Regions from separate parts of the Streptomyces odontomachicola genome, predicted to be linked through region 3. Evidence: riboswitches for the same ligand, from Rfam matches in the RefSeq annotation. Region 3 holds a riboswitch; each other region holds the start of a gene.
The links. A riboswitch is a leader RNA that binds a small molecule or an ion and turns the genes downstream of it on or off. The one in region 3 is predicted to bind cobalamin.

Region 1 (4,847 bases), on a different contig from region 3:
GGGCGCGCGGCCGATTGAGGGTGAGGCGCCCGGCGTGGCCCTCGACCTCCGCGAGGACGTGCTGCTCGGCCTCCGCCGGGGCCTGGTTCTCGGAGTCGGTCACCGGAACGCCTCCGTCATGCCGCGGGCCACGATGTGTCGCATGATCTCGTTGCTTCCTTCCAGAATCCTGTGCACCCGCAGATCGCGGACGATCTTCTCGATGCCGTACTCGGTCAGATATCCATAGCCGCCGTGCAATTGCAGCGCCCGGTCGGCCACGGAGTAGCCGGTGTCGGTCGCGAACCGCTTGGCCATCGCGCACTGCTGCGCCGCCCGCGCATCACCCCGGTCCAGCGCACGCGCAGCCTGGTGCACCAGAGCGCGCGCCGCAGTGAGCTCGGTCTCCATGTCGGCGAGCTCGAAGCGCAGACCCTGCGCGTCCAGCAGCCGTGAGCCGAAGGCCTCCCGGTCGGCGAGGTAGGCCATCGCGGAGTGCACCGCGCTGCGCGCTCCGCCCAGCGAGCAGGCGGCGATGCCGAGCCGCCCGCCGTTGAGGCCGTTCATGGCGATCCCGAAACCCTGGCCCTCGCCGCCGAGCATCCGCCCGGCCGGTACCCGTACCTGATCGAGGATCACCTGCCGCGTGGGCTGCGCGTTCCAGCCCATCTTGGTCTCGTTCTCACCGAAGGAGAGCCCGGGATCGTCGCGGTCGACGAGGAACGCGGAGATCCCCCGCGGCCCGTCCCCTCCGGTGCGCGCCATCACCACGTACACCTGCGAAGCACCCGCGCCGGAGATGAACTGCTTCACCCCGGTCAGCACATGCCCGTCACCGTCCCGCACCGCGCGGGTGCGCAGCGCCGCGGCGTCCGATCCTGCACCCGGTTCGGTCAGGCAGTAGCTGCCCAGGTCCTCCATGGCGCACAGCCGCGGCAGCCACCGCTCGCGCTGCTCCGCGTCCCCGTACCGGTCGATCATCCAGGCGACCATGTTGTGGATCGACAGATACCCGGCAACGGAGGGGCAGCCCGAGGCCAGCGCCTCGAAGATCAGCGCCCCGTCGGCCCGGCTCAGCCCGCTGCCGCCGCACTCTTCGCGTACGTACACGCCGCCGAGGCCCAGCCCCGCCGCCTTCCGCAGCACGTCCACCGGGAAGTGCTTCTCGCGGTCCCAGCGCACGGCGTGCGGCGCCAGGTGGTCCTGGGCGAAGTCGAGGGTGGTCTCCACCAGGGCCGTCTGGTCCTCGGTGAGCAGGGTGCCGGTCATGGCGCTCACCCCATCACCGGAATCGTGAAGCGCGCATCCTCCTTGGCACCCGAGGGCCAGCGCGAGGTGACGGTCTTGGTGCGGGTGCAGAAGCGAACGGCGTCGGTGCCGTGCTGGTTGAGATCCCCGAATCCGGAGCGCTTCCAGCCGCCGAAGGTGTGGTAGGCGACCGGCACCGGAATCGGCACGTTCACGCCGACCATGCCGGTGTGCACACGCCGGGCGAAGTCACGCGCGGTGTCGCCGTCGCGGGTGAAGACGGACACGCCGTTCCCGTAGGGGTGCTCGGTGGGCAGGCGCAGCGCCTCCTCGTAGTCGGCGGCCCGTACGACGCTCAGTACGGGGCCGAAGATCTCCTCCTGGTAGATCCGCATGCCGGGCGTGACCCGGTCGAAGAGCGAGGCGCCGGCGAAGAAGCCGCCCTCGTGCCCGGCGAGGCGGAAGTCCCTCCCGTCCACGACCAGTTCGGCGCCCTCCCGCACGCCCAGGTCGACATAGCCGCGCACCCGCTCCACGGCATCGGGCCCCACCAGCGGCCCGAAGTCCGCCTCGGGATCGTCGCCGCGGCCGACGCGCAGCCGCCCGATCCGCTCCGCGAGCCGCTCGACCAGCGCGTCGGCCGTACGCTCGCCCACCGGCACGGCGACGGACACCGCCATGCAGCGCTCCCCCGCCGAGCCGTAGCCGGCGCCGATCAGCGCGTCCACCGCCTGGTCGAGGTCCGCGTCGGGCATGACGACCAGGTGGTTCTTGGCGCCGCCGAAGCACTGCGCGCGCTTGCCGTGCGCGGCGGCCGTCGCGTAGATCCGCTCGGCGACGGCCGTGGAGCCGACGAAGCCCAGCGCCTCCACGCGCGGGTCCTCCAGGAGCGCGTCGACCGACTCCCTGCCGCCGTTGACCACGTTGAACACGCCCGGCGGCAGACCGGCCTCCAGGAAGAGCTCGGCGAGCCGCAGCGGGACCGAGGGAGCGCGCTCCGAGGGCTTGAGGATGAACGCGTTCCCGCAGGCCAGAGCGGGGGCGGCCTGCCACAGCGGAATCATCGCGGGGAAGTTGAACGGAGTGATCCCGGCGATCACGCCCAGCGGCGCGCGCAGCGAGTGCACGTCGATCCCGGCCCCGGCGTTGTCGGTGAACTCGCCCTTCGACAGGTGCGGGATGCCCGCGGCGAACTCCACCACCTCCAGGCCGCGTTGGAGGTCCCCGTGCGCGTCGGCGACCGTCTTGCCGTGCTCGGAGGAGAGCATCCTGGCCAGTGCGTCGCGCTCCTCCTCCACGAGCTGGAGGAAACGCAGCAGCACCCGCGCGCGGCGCTGCGGGTTCCAGGCGGCCCAGCCGGGCTGGGCAGCGGCGGCGTCGGCGATCACCGCGCGGGTCTCCCCGTCGTCGGCGAGCGGCACGCGGGCCTGGACCTCGCCGGTGTTGGGGTCGTACACGTCGCCGTAGGAGCCCGAGGTGCCCGGGCTGTGCTTGCCGGCGACGAAATGGGCCAGTTCCCGGACTTCACGTCCGGCCGAATCGGCGTAAGTGGGCATGCGTGTGGGGGCCATGCGTGTTTCTCCATCCTCGTGGACAACACGGAACACGAAGCCGCGGCCGGTATCCTGACTCCCGGATCAGTACGCGCTCCCCGGCCTTCCCGGACACGGCAACTGCCGTGCGCCGGTGGCCCGTTGGCGGAGAACACACTCCCCGGTCACAGTGGCGGGACCGTGCCGGATTCACACCGGCTTCCCTGACACCGCGGACGTGCAGCGACCATATAGTTGGACGTCCAAGTAAGTCCACCCCCGCCGGTCCGCCGGCCGGAATCCGCCGTTCCCCCGTGTGCGCGTGGCGCTGATCGCGCTCTTGTCGCCCTCCGGCCCAGCCGGTAGATGTCGGCTGAGCATCGCTTTCGCTCCGCTCTTTTTCATCCCGCGCCGTTTCGCTCTGCACCGCTTTCGCACCGCACCGCTTTCGTACCGCACCGCTTCTGCCGTCGTCCGAAGGGTTGTGCCGCATGGGCTCGTTCCGTCTCAGACCCGGCCTGCTCAGCGTGCCGCTGGCCGCGGCACTCGCGGGCGCGCTCGCCGCCGCGCCGGGCGCCACCGCGACACCCGCGCCGAACGGTCCCCCGCCCCACCCCGTACGGGACAGCGGCGAGGCCCCAACTCCCCTGCTGGGCAAGGCGAGTGCACACCCCGCCACCTCCCCCCGGATCACCCACTCCGGCGGCTATCCGCGCAAGACCGTCCTCACCCCGCCGCCCGCCGACCCCTCGGACAAGTCATCCAAGCTGGGCCTCGCCCCGTACCACTCACTCGCGCCCCGGCTGAACGCCCTGCAGAAGCTGGGCGAGCGCGTCAGCGTGGAGGTCGCAGGGCGCAGCGCGGGCGGGCACGAGCTGTATCTGGTCACCCTCACGGCGCCGGAGAGCCCCGCCGAGGCGCGGCGGCAGGAGCGGATGCGCGACCAGATCGAGAACGCGCCCGCGAAGGCCGCGGGGAACCCGCGCATCAAGGCCGGCTACAAGACCCCGGTGTTCATCAACAACAACATCCACGGCAACGAGTGGGAGGGCACCGACGCCGCGCTCAAGCTCATCGAGCGGATGGCGAAGGCGAAGGACCGGGGCACGGCCGGGCTGCTCGCGAAGCACCGCGTCTATCTGAACGTCACGGCCAACCCCGACGGCCGCATCGCGGGCACCCGCACCAATGCGAACGGCTTCGACCTCAACCGCGACTTCATCACCGCCTCGCAGCCGGAGAGCCGCGCGATCCGGCGCATCGCCGTCGACAAGCAGCCCGCGGTCATGCTCGACCTGCACGGATACGTCAACGGCACCCTGATCGAGCCGACCACTCCGCCGCACGGGGAGAACTACGAGTACGACCTGTTCCTCAAGAACGCCTACCGCAACGCGCTGGGCATGGAGAAGGCGGTCAACGGACTCGGCTACACCGAGCGCAAGGACGGGGTGAAGCCCGCCGTCATCCCCTTCCGCGACCAGAAGGAGGGGTGGGACGACTGGCCGCCCATATTCACCCCGCAGTACATGCCGTTCCAGGGCGCCGTCGCCTCGCACACCGTCGAGTTCCCGATGGCGGTCAACAACGCGGAGTACGAGAAGCTGCCGGTCAAGGAGCTGCGGCGGCGCTCGGCGATCAACACCGACATCGCGGGCGCGGCCATGCGCGCCACCCTCGACTACGCGCAGCGGCACCGCGCCGCGGTGCTCGCCGACCAGATCGAGACCTTCCGGCGTGCGGACGCGGGCGAGGCGCAGCGGCCGGTGTCGGAGAAGACCGTTCCGGGAGTGCCGGGCATCGGGCCCGAGGACGTCTACACGACCGACTTCCCGCGCGCCTACGTGATCCCGGCCGGCCACCGCCAGCGCTCGGCCGTGGCCGCTGCCCGTCTCGTCGACCACCTGGTGGCCAACGACGTGCGCGTGACCAGGGCCCGCGCGCCCTTCCGGCTCCAGGGCCGCGCGTACCCGGCGGGCTCGTACGTGGTCGACATGCACCAGCCCAAGCGCGGTCTCGCGAATGTGATGCTCGCCAAGGGGCGGGACATCAGCGGGGACGTGCAGCAGATGTACGACATCTCGGGCT
Region 2 (4,847 bases), on a different contig from region 3:
GGCTGCTCCAGCGCCTGCTTGATCACCTTCCAGACCGGGGTGTCCTTCGGCAGCTTGTACTGGTCGGCGAAGCGCGGCGACACCTTGTCCGTGAGGTGCTTCCTCCACAGCGGCATCAGGGAGAACTCGGTGACCAGGAACTTCTGGTCCTTCCGCAGCCGCGGCAGCACATAGTCGAGGTAGGCCTGCACGCCCTGCTGCGCGTCCACGTGCGGGTGGATGTCCACACCCTCCAGTTGCGGCGTCTTCTTGGCGAAGGCGAGCCAGCGCTCGGTGGCCTTGGTCCGCTTGTCCGGCTCGTCGATGTGGTTGAGGGCGCCCATGTAGAGGCGGGTGCGGCACTCCTTGGGGAACTTCTTCTTGCGGGCCTCGATGACGTGTGCCGCGACCTTTTCGTAGAACTCGTTCAGCGCGAGCGAATTCTTGTCTGCGTCGACGCTCTCGATGAAGGGCTCGTTGCCGATGACGAGAATGTCGACGGAATCGAGCGCGGCCTCCAGGACCTTGTCGACCTTCGCGAGTTCGTCCTTCATCTCCGGGCTTCCGGGCTTCGGCACCGGCTTGTTGTTATAGGGGAACTTCAGCGAGAGAACCGTTCCGAAACCGCGGCGGTGCGCGGCGAGCAGCTTCTTGACGGCGCGGTTCTGCGCGGCGTCGTCCTTGATCTCGGTCATCACCGCGAAGCCGCGCAGCCACCCGGCCGAAACGCCGTCCAGCTCCTCGAAGCTGACGCTCGCGGCGGCCTCGTTGAAGTTCGCGCCGAGCACGCCGGCGATCTGACCTGCGCCGCCGCCGTCCGCGCCGCTGCTCATGGAGCCGACCGAGGACTTCTCCCCTGCCTTCTCAGCGCCCGCGCCCTTCTTGTCGCCCGAACACCCCGCAGCGCCCATGGCGAACAGCGCGCCGCCGGACACCGCCAGGGCGCGGCCCAATACGCCGCGTCGTGAATGTGCGGCCTTGGGCGCCTCCGTCGGCCCCGTACCCGGGAAGGCGTCGTTCTCCATTGCACTCTCCTGGTTCACCGTCGCGGCTCTTTCCTCATGCCGGCCCCGATACTTCCATTCCGCTGCGCCGCGAGGCGAGTTGGGGCGGAAGCTCCAGGGTCCGACAGTCCGAAAGGACGCGCGGAAACACCCGCCCGGTTGCCGACGCCACTCAGTTTTTCCCACCGGGTCACGCCGCACTTCCCGTCCCCGGACCCGATTGCCGGTCAAATCCGACGATGCCGCATTTACGGTTCGAGGGCGCGGGTTCTACTTCGCGTCCCCATAGGTCGTGCCGATGCGCAGCCCGTCGACCCAGTTGATGACCGGCTGATCCTGGACCTCCGCCCCATAGCTGCCCCAGCGCGGCACATTGCCCTTGTCGTCCCACGTGCGGCCGTGGAAGTCGGCCTTCTTCGCGCCGTTGTAGTACAGCTCCACCCGCCCCTCGTCGGCGGATTGAGAGGTGTGGATGCCCAGGACGATCCGCTTCCAGGTGTCCTTGCGCACGGGGGTGCTCCACTGGAGCGTCCACTTCTCGCCCGGTTCGACGTGGAAGAGCTTGAGTTCGCCGCCCTCGACCTTCATGAGCACCGGATAGTTCTGCTGGTTCTCGTCGTTGGTGCCCCAGGACTTCCACTGGAATATCGTCCCGGCGTCGTCCGTGTTGGTGCGGGTGTCCCAGCCCACGTAGTACGTCGCGTTGTTCCGGAACGCGTAGGGCGAGCCGTCCACGCGGCTTCCGTGCCCTTCACAACGCTTGAGCCCTCGTGGCTTGTTGAACTTGAACACCTTGCCGCGCCCGTCGTGATTGTCCTGCGCGGTCACGCTGCCCGGGTCGTCGCACAGGGTGCTCGCGAAGACCCCCGTACCCTGCCCCGCATCGCCGTCCCACACCGGCGCCGCCCCCGCCTGATTGCTCACGGTCAGCGCGACGGCGCAGGTCAGGGCGGCTGCCGGGAGGGCGGTTCGCTTACGCAGACGCATGAGGTCCCCTTCCGCTGGCGGCGGCGCGCGGGCCGCCGGAGATGGCCGGCGCGGGGTCGGAGCGTGGTCGGTGCGCCGGTACGGCCTCGAACGGTCCGCCATCGTTCCGGCGCCAGAGGTACGGGACAACCGGTCAACGGAAACGCTCACAAGACAAACACTCAAGCGAAAGCCCGCGCGGGGCGAACGTTCAGCAAAGCGCGCAAACGCTCGCCGCACTCGACGGCCCGAGCACCCTGGCCGCCAACTCCCCGCCCGCGTACGGATGTTGCCGTAGGCGCCACGCGTACGCGCCGCTCACGCGCCACTGCGCCCCCGGCGGCCAGCTTGTCCTGGACACGTCCGTCGCATTACTGTCCAACGGCCTTGGTGTTCGGGAAACCGGTGAGAAACCGGTGCGGCCCTCGCCACTGTGATCGGGAAGTCCGGCTCCTCCCTCCGGGAAGCCACTGGACCTCCGCGTACGACCGCGGAGTCCGGGAAGGCGGAGTCAGGTGCGCCCGTGAGCCAGGAGACCGGCCAGGGTGCGTTGTCCATCCACGAGGTGCTGGAGAGGTCTTCCCTAGCATGCATATTGCCGAGGGGTATCTTCCCCCTGCGCACGCGGTCGCCTGGAGCGTCGCGTCCGCACCGTTCGTCATACACGGCGTGCGCTCCCTGACCCGCGAGGTCAAGTCACACCCGGAGAGCACCCTGCTGCTCGGCGCCTCCGGCGCCTTCACCTTCGTCCTCTCGGCCCTGAAGATCCCCTCCGTGACGGGCAGTTGCTCGCATCCCACGGGTACGGGGCTGGGCGCCGTGCTCTTCCGGCCGCCCATCATGGCGGTCCTGGGCACCATCACGCTGCTCTTCCAGGCGCTGCTGCTCGCCCACGGCGGGCTGACCACGCTGGGCGCGAACGCGTTCTCCATGGCCATCGTCGGGCCGTGGGCGGGGTACGGGATCTACCGGCTGTTGCGCGGGTCCGGCGCGCCGCTGATGGTCGCGGTGTTCTTCGGCGCGTTCGTCGCCGACCTGAGCACGTACTGCGTCACCAGCGTCCAGCTCGCGCTGGCCTTCCCGGACGCGAGCAGCGGCTTCCTGGGCGCGCTCGCCAAGTTCGCCGGGATCTTCGCCGTCACCCAGATCCCGCTGGCCGTCAGCGAGGGACTGCTCACGGTGCTGGTCATGCGGCTCCTCCAGCAGTCCAGCAAGGGCGAGCTGATCCGCCTGGGCGTCCTGAAGCGGGTCGGCGCCGCGCGGAAGCAGGAGACCCAGGATCGCGCGGACGGCGGGGACACGGCCGGCGAGCAGGGCGAGCGGAAGGAGGCGGTGTCCGAATGAGCCGCAACGCGAAGATCAACACGCTGCTGGTGGTGGCCGTGCTGGCGCTGGCCGTCATCCCGCTGGCGTTCGGCCTCGGCGACCACAAGAAGGAGCCCTTCACCGGCTCCGACGCGCAGGCCGAATCGGCGATCACGCAGCTCAAGCCGGACTACAAGCCGTGGTTCTCGCCGCTCTACGAACCCCCGTCTGGCGAGGTCGAGTCGGCGCTCTTCGCACTGCAGGCGGCGCTCGGCGCGGGCGTGCTCACCTACTACTTCGGCCTCCGCAGGGGCCGCAAGCAGGGCGAGGCGCGTGCGCTGGCCGCACAGCGCGAAGGCACGAGCGCGGGCACGGACACGGGCGAGGGCGACGGCAAGGTCGAGGGCGAGCACGGAACGGACGCCGCGGATGCCGGTAGCGCCGGTGCCGGTACCGCCGCCACCGGCACCGCCGACGCCCGTACCGCCGCCACCCCCGACCAGCGCCCGTAACCCGCCGTGCTGCCCATCGACGCGGCCGCGTACAGCAGCCGCTGGCGCCACCGCCATCCGGCCGAGAAGGCGTTCCTCGGGCTCGGCCTGACCATTCTCGCGATCTCACTGCCGCCCTGGCCCGGCGCGGCGCTGGTCGCCGCGGCGGCGCTGTCCGTGCTGCTCGGCCCGGCCCGCGTACCGCCCCGCAAGCTGTGGCGCGCCTACCGCATTCCGCTCGGCTTCTGCGTGACCGGGGCCATACCGCTGCTGTTCCAGGTCGCGGGTCCGCACGGGCTGATCGCCCTCGCGCCCGGCGGGCCCGCGCACGCGGGAGGGCTCCTGCTGCGCACCTCGGCCGCCTCGCTCGGGGTGCTGCTGTTCGCCTTCACCACTCCGGTGGCCGACGTGCTGCCGCGGCTGGTGCGCGCCGGGGTGCCCGCCGCTGTCGTGGACGTGGCGATGGTGGTCTACCGCATGAGCTTCCTGCTGCTGGACTCCATGAACCAGATCCGGCAGGTGCAGGCGGCCCGCCTCGGCCACACCACCCGCTCCGCGGCGTGGCGTTCGCTGGCGGCGCTGGGCGCGACCTCGTTCGTGCGCGCCTTCGACCGCGCGTCGCGACTGCAGACCGGGCTCGCGGGCCGGGGATACGACGGCACGCTCCGTGTCCAGGTGCCGCCCGCGCACCTGTCCCCGCGCTTCCTGGCCTCCTCCGCCACGCTCCTCGCGGGGATCGCCGCGCTCGCCCTCGTACTTCCCCTCGTCCTGCGGAGCCAGATGTGAGGGGGACCTGCGCGCTCCTTCCCGAATGTCCTCCCCCACTCCTCCCAACCGCATTTCCACGCAAGGAGTTCCCGTATGACCCGCGCCCCCTCCCCCGCCGCTGAGCCCGGCACCGCGGGCGCTCCCGGCGCCGGCGGCCCCTCCGGGTACGGCGTCCCCGTGGTCGAGCTCGCCGGGGCCGGCTACGCGTACGAGGAGGGGCCCGCCGTCTTCGAGGGCGTCTCCTTCGCGCTCAGCGCGGGGCGCCGTACGGCCCTGCTGGGCCGGAACGGCAGCGGCAAGACCACCCTGCTGCGGCTGCTCAGCGGCGGCCTGC
Region 3 (4,847 bases):
CCGCGAAGCAGATCAGGTTGAGCAGGAAGCGGCGGCGGTCCTCCTTGCTCTCCAGCCGGTCCATCTCCTCGACCGAGTCCATCCACTTGAAGCAGAACTGCGCCTTCTCGCGGATCGACGGGATGTTCTCGACGGCGGCGAACGCCTCCACCCGCTCGTCGTGGTCGGGCAGATAGGTGTCCAGCAGCGTCAGATAGAACTGGACGTGCACGGCCTCCTCGAAGAGCTGCCGGGAGAGATACAGCCGCGCCTCGGGCGAGTTGATGTGCTTGTAGAGCGTGAGCACGAGGTTGTTCGCCACGATCGAGTCGCCGGTCGCGAAGAACGCCACCAGCCGGCTGATCATGTGCTGCTCGCCCGGCGTCATCTTGGCGAGGTCGGCCACGTCGGAGTGGAGGTCGACCTCCTCGACGGTCCAGGTGTTCTTGATCGCGTCCCGGTAGCGCTCGTAGAAGTGCGGGTAGCGCATGGGGCGCAGGGTCAGCTCGAAGCCGGGGTCGAGCAGATTCTGCGTACCGGTGGTGGTCGTGTCGTCGGCGGTCGGCATTACTGGCAGGCCTCGCAGGACTCGGGGTTTTCCAGGGAGCAGGCGGCGGCTTCCTCGTCCGCCTGCTGGACGGGCAGGGTGGGCGCGGCGGTCGGGGCTGAGTCGCCGGCCGCGGTCCGTGTGCCGCCGCCCGCCGCCTGCGCGATGCGCGTGGCGGGACGCGAGCGCAGGTAGTACGTGGTCTTGATGCCCTGTCGCCAGGCGTACGCGTACATCGAGCTGAGCTTCCCGATGGTCGGCGCGGCCATGAACAGGTTGAGCGACTGGCTCTGGTCGAGGTACGGGGTGCGGGCCGCGGCCATGTCGATGACGGCGCGCTGCGGGAGCTCCCACGCGGTGCGGTACAGCGCGCGCACCTCCTCGGGGACCCACTCCAGGTCCTGCACCGAGCCGTTGGCGTCCCGCAGGGCCTCCAGCGCCTGGCCGTCCCACAGCCCGTGCCGCTTCAGCTCCTCCACCAGGTACGCGTTGACCTGGAGGAACTCACCGCTGAGGGTCTCGCGTTTGAAGAGGTTGGACACCTGCGGCTCGATGCACTCGTACACGCCCGCGATGGACGCGATGGTGGCCGTCGGCGCGATGGCGAGCAGCAGCGCGTTGCGCATGCCCGTCTGAGCGATGCGCGCGCGCAGCGCCTCCCAGCGCTCCGGCCAGTGCGGCGCCGCGTCCGCGTAGTGGTCGGGGTGCAGGACGCCGCGCGCGGTGCGGGTGTGCTCCCACGCGGGCAGCGGGCCGTGCCGCTCGGCGAGATCGGCCGACGCCTCGTAGGCGGCGAGCATGATGCGCTCGGAGATCCGCGTGGACAGCTCGCGGGCCTCGGCCGAGTCGAAGGCGAGCCGCCGCCGGAAGAACACGTCCTGCAGCCCCATCAGGCCCAGACCGACCGGCCGCCAGCGGGAGTTGGAGGCTCCGGCCTGGCCCGTGGGATAGAAGTTGATGTCCACCACGCGGTCCAGGAAGGCCACCGCGGTGCGCACGGTCGCGTCCAGGCGCTCCCAGTCCAGCTCGCCGTCCTCGTCCAGGTGCGCGGCGAGATTGACCGAGCCGAGGTTGCACACGGCGGTCTCGGAGTCGTCGGTGACCTCCAGGATCTCGGTGCACAGGTTCGAGGAGTGCACCACACTGCCCGGCTCGGCGGTCTGGTTGGCCGTGCGGTTGGAGGCGTCCTTGAAGGTCATCCAGCCGTTGCCGGTCTGCGCGAGGGTGCGCATCATCCGCGAGTACAACTGCCGCGCGGGGACGCGGCGTACGTACCGCTCCTCGGCCTCCGCCTTCCGGTACGCCGCGTCGAACTCCTCACCCCACAGGTCCACCAGCTCCGGCGCGTCAGCGGGGGAGAACAGCGACCATTCCGCATCGGCCTCCACACGGCGCATGAACTCGTCCGGGATCCAGTGCGCGATGTTGAGGTTGTGGGTGCGCCGGGCGTCCTCGCCGGTGTTGTCCCGCAGCTCCAGGAACTCCTCGACGTCCGCGTGCCAGGGCTCCAGGTAGACGCAGGCCGCGCCCTTGCGCCGGCCGCCCTGGTTGACCGCGGCCACCGAGGAGTCGAGGGTGCGCAGGAACGGCACGATCCCGTTGGAGTGCCCGTTGGTGCCGCGGATCAGCGAACCGCGGGCGCGGATGCGGGAGAACGGCAGCCCGATGCCGCCCGCGTGCTTCGAGAGCCGCGCGACCTGGTGATACCGCTCGTAGATCGAGTCCAGCTCGTCCAGCGGGGAGTCCAGCAGATAGCAGGAGGACATCTGCGGGTGCCGGGTGCCGGAGTTGAACAGCGTGGGCGACGAGGGCAGGTACGAGAGCGAGCTGGTCAGCCCGTACAGCTCGGCCACGTCGTCGAGGGCGCGCTCGGAGTCGTCCTCGGCCAGACCGCAGGCCACCCGCAGCAGGAAGTGCTGCGGCGTCTCGATGACCTTGCGGGTGGTGGGGTGCCGCAGCAGATAGCGGGAGTGCAGCGTACGCAGGCCGAAGTAGCCGAACCTGTCGTCCGCGCCGTCCGCCACCGCCCGCTCCACCAGCGCGTCGAGCCGCTCGGCGTGCAGCCGCACGAAGCGGGCCGTCCCGTCCGCGATCAGCCCCTCGCCGTGCCCGGCGGCGACCGAGGCGGAGAAGGAGTCCGCGCCCTGCGAGGCCGCCTCCTCCCGCACCGAGAGGGTCAGCAGCCGCGCGGCGAGCCGCGAATACTCCGGCTCCTCTGCGGTCAGGCCAGCGGCCGTCTCGGTGGCGAGGCCGTGCAACTCGGCGTAGTCCGCGCCGGGTTGCCGCCCGCGGCGCACGGCGGCGGCGATCCGCTCGGGGTCGGTGGCGGGCAGGCCCTCGGTCAGCTCTCCGAGCGTGCGCAGCAGGCGTTCCTCGGGGCGCCCGGGGTCTGAGCCGGGCTCCTTGTCACAAGGACCGGCCGCGCCGGAGGATGCGGCGGGTGCTGCTGGTGCGATGGTCACGGACGTGCTCTCCCTCGCGTGGCGGGGGCCGCGACGGGTGGTGCACGAGGCCGCGGGGGCGTGCGGTGCCACCAGGGCAGGGCACAACGGGGCACACCCCACGACGTCCACCGGCCCAACCCACGAAGCCCGGACGACATTTCCCACTGCCGGCAGGCACTCGGACTCGCGCGGGCCGGCCCTCATACGGGCATGAGGGGCCCACGCTCACCGTTGCGGGACAGTTCCGGATTCGCACCGGATTCCCCTGCGGCGACAGCGAACACGAGCATACATGTTGTGTTGGCTTGTGCGGCCCACCCCATATCTTGTGTCGCGGGTCAAGCGATCTTTCCGCGGGCCACGCCTGTGCGGCCCGGGGACACGGCTCCGGCCACAGCTCCGGCGACGGCTTCAACTCCGGCTCCGGCTCCCGCTCCGGCTACAGCTCCAGTGCGTACGTCATCAGCCTCACGTCCGGCACCGGGCTCCAGTCGCGCTCGGGGGTGCGGGTGAAGCCCAGCCGCTCGTACAGCCGGTGGCCCGCCCTCATCCGCTCGCCCGTGGACAGCACCAGGCGCCGCACCCCCAGCAGCCGCGCGCGGTCCATGCAGGCGCGGACCAGTGCCTCGCCGGTGCCGCGGCCGCGTCCCTCGGAGCGCACGGCGAGCATCCTGAACTCCGCCTCGTCGGGCGCGGATATCTCCGCCAGCCGCGTGCCGTGCGGGACGAAGACCACGCTGCCCAGCACGGGGCCGCCCTCGCGCGGGACGGCGACCAGCATCTCGCCCGCGCCCTCCCGCGACCGCGCGTCCCGCAGCGTGTCCAGATAGGGGTCGCCGGGGTCGAGCAGGCCGTCCGACGCGTAGGCCCCGGCGGTCAGCTCGCCGATCTCGTCCAGCTCCTCCGGACGCGCGCTCCTGATGGTGATGTCCATGGGAGCAAGCATGAAGCCCCCCACTGACAATCGCCGCGAACGGCGGCCGCCAGTGGGGCACTTGGGGTCTCATGCGCAGGTCACCGCGTCAGCGGTCACGCGCGAGCAGCCACGCACGCTCGCTCACTCCCGCTGCGCAGCCGCCAGCTCCGCCCTCTCCTCCTTGGTGGAGATCAGCCCGTCGGGCGCGGTGATCCGCGACTCCTCGTACGGCGCCTCCTGCAACTCGGAGGGGATGCCCGCCCGTTGCAGCCGCAGCGACTTCACACACGTGCGGGCCGCGTCCGCCAGGACCACCACGACCAGCAGCGCGAAGAGGGCCGACAGCACGCCGTCCACCGTGGTGTTGGTGACGATGGTGTGCATGTCGTCCATGGTCTTGGCGGGCGGGAGCACCTTGTTCTGCGCGATGGCCGCCTGGGTGTCCGAACGCTGCTGGAAGAAGCCCACCTTCGGATCGGAGGAGAACACCTTCTGCCAGCTCGCGGTCAGCGTGACCACCGCGTCCCAGACCAGCGGAATCCCGGTCACCCAGGCCCACTTGAGCCGCCCCGACTTGATCAGCAGCGTGGTGGCGACGGCCAGCGCGACCGCGGCGAGGAGCTGGTTCGCGATGCCGAACAGGGGGAAGAGCTGGTTGATCCCGCCCAGCGGCTCGTGCACGCCGACCCACAGGAAGTAGCCCCACAGGGCCACCACGACGCCGCTGGTCAGCCAGATCCCGGGCTGCCAGCTCACGTTGCGGAACTTCGGGATCACGTTGCCGAGCGTGTCCTGCAGCATGAAGCGCCCCACCCGGGTCCCCGCGTCCAGCGCGGTGAGGATGAACAGCGCCTCGAACATGATCGCGAAGTGGTACCAGAACGCCTTCATCCCGGCGCCGCCGAACGCCTGGGAGAAGATCTCGGACACGCCGACCGCCAGCGTGGGCGCCCCGCCCGTG
Region 4 (4,847 bases), on a different contig from region 3:
CCTGCTGACCACGCACTATCTGGACGAGGCCGACAAGCTCTCGGACCGGATCTCGGTGATCGACCGCGGACGCCGGATCACCGAGGACACCCCGGCCGGGCTCAAGCGCGCCGTCGGCGGCGACCGGATCGAGGTGGTGGTGAGCGAGCCGTCCGAGATCCCGCAGGCGGTCAAGGCGGTGGCCCGGGTCGCGAGGGACGGCGGCGAGCCGGAGACCGAGGCCGAGACGCTGCGGGTGCACGCGCCGGTGCCGCAGGGCGACGGGGTGGCGGCGCTGGCCGAAGTCGCCCGCGTGCTGCGCGAGTCGGGGACCGGCGTGGACGACATCGGGCTGCGCAGGCCCACGCTGGACGAGGTCTTCCTGACCCTTACGGGGCGCGCGGCGGAGGAGGAGGTCGCGGCATGAGTACGGAAGCGCTGGACACGGAGACGGGCACGGGAACGGGTACGGGTACGGGCATGCCGGACACGGCGCCGGTCTTCGGCGAGCGGCGGCTCCACTGGGCGCTGGCCGACTGCTGGACGGTGGTCCGCCGCGACCTGACCCACCTGGTCAAACAGCCCTCGCTGATCGCCTGGCAGTTGGGTTTCCCGATCGTCTCGGTGCTGCTGTTCGTGTATGTCTTCGGCAGCGCCATGCAGGTCGGCGAGGGCGTGGACTACAAGGACTTCGCGATGCCCGGCATGTTCGCGATGACCATGGCCTTCGGCTTCATGAACACCGCCATGGCCGTCGTGATCGACAAGGAGCGCGGCGTCACCGACCGCTTCAGGTCCCTGCCGATGGCGCCCTCGGCCGTGGTCACCGGGCGCGGGGTCTCCGATGTGCTGCACGCCGCGCTGGACCTGGCGGTGCTGGCGGCCATCGCGCTGGTGGTGGGCTGGCGTTCGGACGGAGGGCTCGCCGGGACGCTGTACGCCTTCGTGCTGCTGCTCCTGCTGCGCTTCGCGCTGATCTGGATCGGCGTGTGGCTGGGCCTGAAGACGCCCAACCAGGAGGCGGCCGGCAACCTCTTCGCCGTGGCCTTCCCGTTCGGGATGATCTCCAGCGTGTTCACCCCGCCGTCCGCGATGCCGGACTGGCTGGGCGCGATCGCCATGTGGAATCCGGTGTCCTCCACCGCCAACGCGGTACGCGAGCTGTACGGCAACCCGCTGCCGCTCGGCGAAAGCTGGATCGAGCAGCACGCGGCGCTGATGGCGGTGGTCTGGCCGCTGGTGATCACGGCGGTGTTCCTGCCGCTGGCGGTGCGGAAGTTCCAGCGGCTGAGCGCGTGAGCACGGCGTGAGCGCGTGAGCGCGTGAGCGGAACGCGCGACGGGCCGGGCGCACCGTGCGCCCGGCCCGTCGTCGTGTGCGGTGCTTCCGCGTTACAGGTGCTCGATCACGTAGTCGACGCAGGCGGTCAGCGCCTCCACGTCGGAGGGCTCGACGGCCGGGAACATCGCCACGCGGAGCTGGTTGCGGCCCAGCTTGCGGTACGGGTCGGTGTCCACGATGCCGTTGGCGCGCAGCACCTTGGCGATCTCGGCGGCGTCGACATCATCGTCGAAGTCGATCGTGCCGACGACCTGCGAACGCTGCGCCGGGTCCGTGACGAACGGGGTGGCCTGCTTGGCCTCCTCGGCCCAGCCGTACAGCGCGCGCGAGGAGGTCGCGGTGCGGCGCACGGCGAAGTCCAGGCCGCCCTGCCCGTTCAGCCACTCCAGCTGGTCGTTCAGCAGGAACAGGGTGGAGAGCGCGGGGGTGTTGTACGTCTGGTTCTTGCGGGAGTTGTCGATCGCCGTCTTCAGGTCGAAGAACGCCGGGATGTGCCGGTCCGAGGCCGCGATGCGCTCGGCCCGCTCGATGGCGGCCGGGGAGAAGGCCGCGATCCACAGTCCGCCGTCGGAGGCGAAGGACTTCTGCGGGGCGAAGTAGTAGACGTCGGTCTGCGCGATGTCCACCGGCAGGCCGCCGGCGCCGGAGGTCGCGTCCACGAGCACCAGCGCGTTCTCGTCCGCGCCCGCGACCCGCTCGATCGGCATCGCGACGCCGGTCGAGGTCTCGTTGTGGGTGAAGGCGTACACGTCGACGCCCTGCTCGGCTGCCGCCTTCGGGTGGGTGCCGGGCTCGGACTTGATCACGGACGGGGCGTCCAGCCAGGGCGCGAGCTCCGCGGCCTTGGCGAACTTCGAGGAGAACTCCCCGAAGGACAGGTGCTGCGACTTGGACTCGATGAGCCCGTGCGTCGCGATGTCCCAGAACGCGGTGGAACCACCGTTTCCGAGCACCACCTCGTACCCCTCGGGGAGCGAGAAGAGCTCCTTCACGCCCTCGCGCACCTTGCCGACCAGGTTCTTGACCGGGGGCTGGCGGTGGGACGTGCCGAGAAGTGAGGTTCCGGTGGCAGCCAGGGCGCTGAGCGCCTCCGTACGCACCTTGGACGGGCCCGAGCCGAATCGACCGTCGGCGGGCTTGATGTCAGCGGGAATCTGGAGATCAGCCACGAGCCGCAGCCTAGTGCGTCATCCCAGCGCAGCGGTATGGGGTCCGTACGGCGAGACGGAGCTCACCGGTCCGCTTGTCCGGCCTGTGGTAGCTTGCGAACGCCAGTTCAGTTACGGAACGGCCCGTTGACCAGCCGCTCCGTACAAGGGAATCCGGTGGAAATCCGGAGCTGACGCGCAGCGGTGTGGGAGCTGGGCGAGCACAGGCCACTGGGGCGGGCGGTCACCGTTGACCGCGTACACCCCGGGAAGGCGCTCCGCCCGTACACGATCCCGAGCCCGAAGACCTGCTGGCCGCACGACGGGTCGCCGGGCTCCGCGCATGAGCCCCTGACGGAAAAGGGACCACCGGATCATGGCGTCACGCCACCGCCGCTCACTGCACGTCTCCGTACTGGCCACGGCCCTGATGTGCCTGCTGGCCTCCTGCGGGGGATCCGGCGCGTCGGGCGGCTCGGACAAGGCGGGCGGCGCGTCCCCCGCCGGATACCCGAAGAAGATCGGCAACTGCGGGCGCGAGGTGACCGTGAAGCGGCCGCCGTCGCAGGCGGTCTCGCTCGACCAGGACTCCACCGAGATCCTTCTCTCGCTCGGCCTCGGCGACCGCATCGCGGGTACGGCGACCTGGACCGACCCGGTGCTGCCCGAACTGGCAGCCGCCAACAGGAAGATCCCGCGGCTCGCGGAGAACAACCCCTCCTTCGAGCGGGTGCTGGACAAGGAGCCGGACTTCGTCTCGGCCACCTTCCAGGCCACGCTGGGCAAGGACGGCGTCGCGGGGCGCGGCGACTTCGAGAAGCTCGGCGTGCCCACGTACGTCTCGCCCTCCGACTGCGAGGACAAGGACACCTCGGGCGGCGGCGACGGCGCGCGCACCAAACCGCTGGAGCTGGGCTCGGTGTACGGCGAGATCCGCGATCTGGCCAAGGTGTTCGGGGTCGAGGAGCGCGGTGAGAAGCTGATCGCGAAGCTGGAGAAGCGGAGGAAGAGGGCGACCGAGGGCGTGGACGCGCGGCACGCGCGCGTCATGTACTGGTTCGCCAACTCCGAATCGCCCTATATGGCCGGTTGCTGCGGAGCGCCCGGCATCATCACCCGCGCCGTCGGCGCGAAGAACGTCTTCGACGACACCAAGCAGGAGTGGCCCCAGATCAACTGGGAGCAGGTCGCCGACCGCGACCCCGACATGATCGTCCTCGGCGACCTGACCCGGAAGCGGGAGACGGCGGAGACGGCGAAGCAGAAGATCAAGAAGCTGGAGTCCAATCCGGTCACCCGGAAGATGACGGCCGTGAAGAAGAAGCGGTACGTGTTCCTGAGCGGCGCCGCGATGAACCCCTCGATCCGGGTGCCGGGCGAGGGCATCGAGAAGGTGGCCGCGGGGCTGCGCAAGTACGGGCTGGACCATTGAGCGTGCGGGCCGCCGAGCGGGACAGCGCGGCCGAGGGTGATCGCGCGGCCGAGGGGGAGGCACCGGTTGCGCCTCGGGGTGCCGCGCGGCTGCGCGCTCCCCTCGGGCTCTGGGCGCTGTGGGGCGGCGGCCTCGTGCTCCTCCTGCTGTCCGTCGCCGTGACCATCACCATCGGGCCCTCCGACATCCGCGTCACCGACGTGTGGGGCGTGGTCGCCGGGCACGCGGGCTGGGACGTGCACACCGGGCTCAGCCCCATCCGCGAGGGCATCGTGTGGGACCTGCGGCTGCCCCGTACCGTGCTCGCCGCCGTCTGCGGGGCCGGACTCGGGGTGTGCGGCGCGGTCATGCAGTCGCTGCTCCGCAACCCGCTGGCCGACCCCTATGTGCTGGGCGTCTCCTCGGGCGCCTCGACCGGCGCGGTGCTGGTGGCGGTGCTCGGGGTCGGGGGCGGCGCGCTGACCCTGCCGGCCGGGGCCTTCCTCGGCGCGCTGGTCTCCTTCGTCCTCGTACTGGCCCTGGCGTACGCGTCCGGCGCGACCAACGAGCGGGTGCTGCTCGCCGGGGTCGCGGGCATGCAGCTCTTCTCCGCGCTGACCTCGTTCATCGTGATGTCCTCGGCGAACGCGGAGCAGACACGCGGCGTCCTCTTCTGGCTGCTCGGCTCGCTCGCCGACGCGCACTGGAGCGATGTGGCGTTCTGCGGGGGCGCGTTGGCGCTGGTCATGGTGGTGTGCCTGGCGTACGCGCACCACCTGGACGCCTTCACCTTCGGGCAGGAGGCGGCCGCCTCGCTCGGCGTCTCGGTGCGGCGGGTGCGGTTCGTGCTGCTCACGGTCACCGCGCTGCTGACCGCGGCGCTGGTCAGCGCGGCCGGGGCGATCGGCTTCGTGGGGCTGGTGCTGCCGCATGCGGCGCGGGCCGTGGTCGGCCCCGGGCACCGTTCG

Region 1: another riboswitch for cobalamin. It lies ahead of ABEE00_RS04700 (CoA-acylating methylmalonate-semialdehyde dehydrogenase); the one in region 3 lies ahead of ABEE00_RS30360 (ribonucleoside-diphosphate reductase subunit alpha).
Region 2: another riboswitch for cobalamin. It lies ahead of ABEE00_RS07025 (energy-coupling factor ABC transporter permease); the one in region 3 lies ahead of ABEE00_RS30360 (ribonucleoside-diphosphate reductase subunit alpha).
Region 4: another riboswitch for cobalamin. It lies ahead of ABEE00_RS01205 (ABC transporter substrate-binding protein); the one in region 3 lies ahead of ABEE00_RS30360 (ribonucleoside-diphosphate reductase subunit alpha).

Annotation. Positions count from the first base shown of each region.
Region 1 covers NZ_JBCFOK010000002.1:420,672-425,518, reverse strand. The annotation lists gene ABEE00_RS04710 (enoyl-CoA hydratase/isomerase family protein) at 1-103, opposite strand, end outside; gene ABEE00_RS04705 (acyl-CoA dehydrogenase family protein) at 100-1,248, opposite strand; gene ABEE00_RS04700 (CoA-acylating methylmalonate-semialdehyde dehydrogenase) at 1,254-2,798, opposite strand; cobalamin riboswitch at 2,826-3,026, opposite strand; gene ABEE00_RS04695 (M14 family zinc carboxypeptidase) at 3,251-4,847, shown strand, end outside.
Region 2 covers NZ_JBCFOK010000003.1:405,872-410,718, reverse strand. The annotation lists gene ABEE00_RS07035 (hypothetical protein) at 1-1,004, opposite strand, end outside; gene ABEE00_RS07030 (heparin lyase I family protein) at 1,254-1,970, opposite strand; cobalamin riboswitch at 2,322-2,508, shown strand; gene ABEE00_RS07025 (energy-coupling factor ABC transporter permease) at 2,538-3,293, shown strand; gene ABEE00_RS07020 (energy-coupling factor ABC transporter substrate-binding protein) at 3,290-3,766, shown strand; gene cbiQ (cobalt ECF transporter T component CbiQ) at 3,773-4,531, shown strand; gene ABEE00_RS07010 (energy-coupling factor ABC transporter ATP-binding protein) at 4,607-4,847, shown strand, end outside.
Region 3 covers NZ_JBCFOK010000020.1:22,209-27,055, forward strand. The annotation lists gene ABEE00_RS30355 (ribonucleotide-diphosphate reductase subunit beta) at 1-547, opposite strand, end outside; gene ABEE00_RS30360 (ribonucleoside-diphosphate reductase subunit alpha) at 547-2,988, opposite strand; cobalamin riboswitch at 3,123-3,260, opposite strand; gene ABEE00_RS30365 (GNAT family N-acetyltransferase) at 3,410-3,904, opposite strand; gene ABEE00_RS30370 (carbon starvation CstA family protein) at 4,028-4,847, opposite strand, start outside.
Region 4 covers NZ_JBCFOK010000001.1:228,277-233,123, forward strand. The annotation lists gene ABEE00_RS01190 (ATP-binding cassette domain-containing protein) at 1-406, shown strand, start outside; gene ABEE00_RS01195 (ABC transporter permease) at 460-1,278, shown strand; gene serC (phosphoserine transaminase) at 1,371-2,489, opposite strand; cobalamin riboswitch at 2,596-2,798, shown strand; gene ABEE00_RS01205 (ABC transporter substrate-binding protein) at 2,845-3,900, shown strand; gene ABEE00_RS01210 (FecCD family ABC transporter permease) at 3,903-4,847, shown strand, end outside.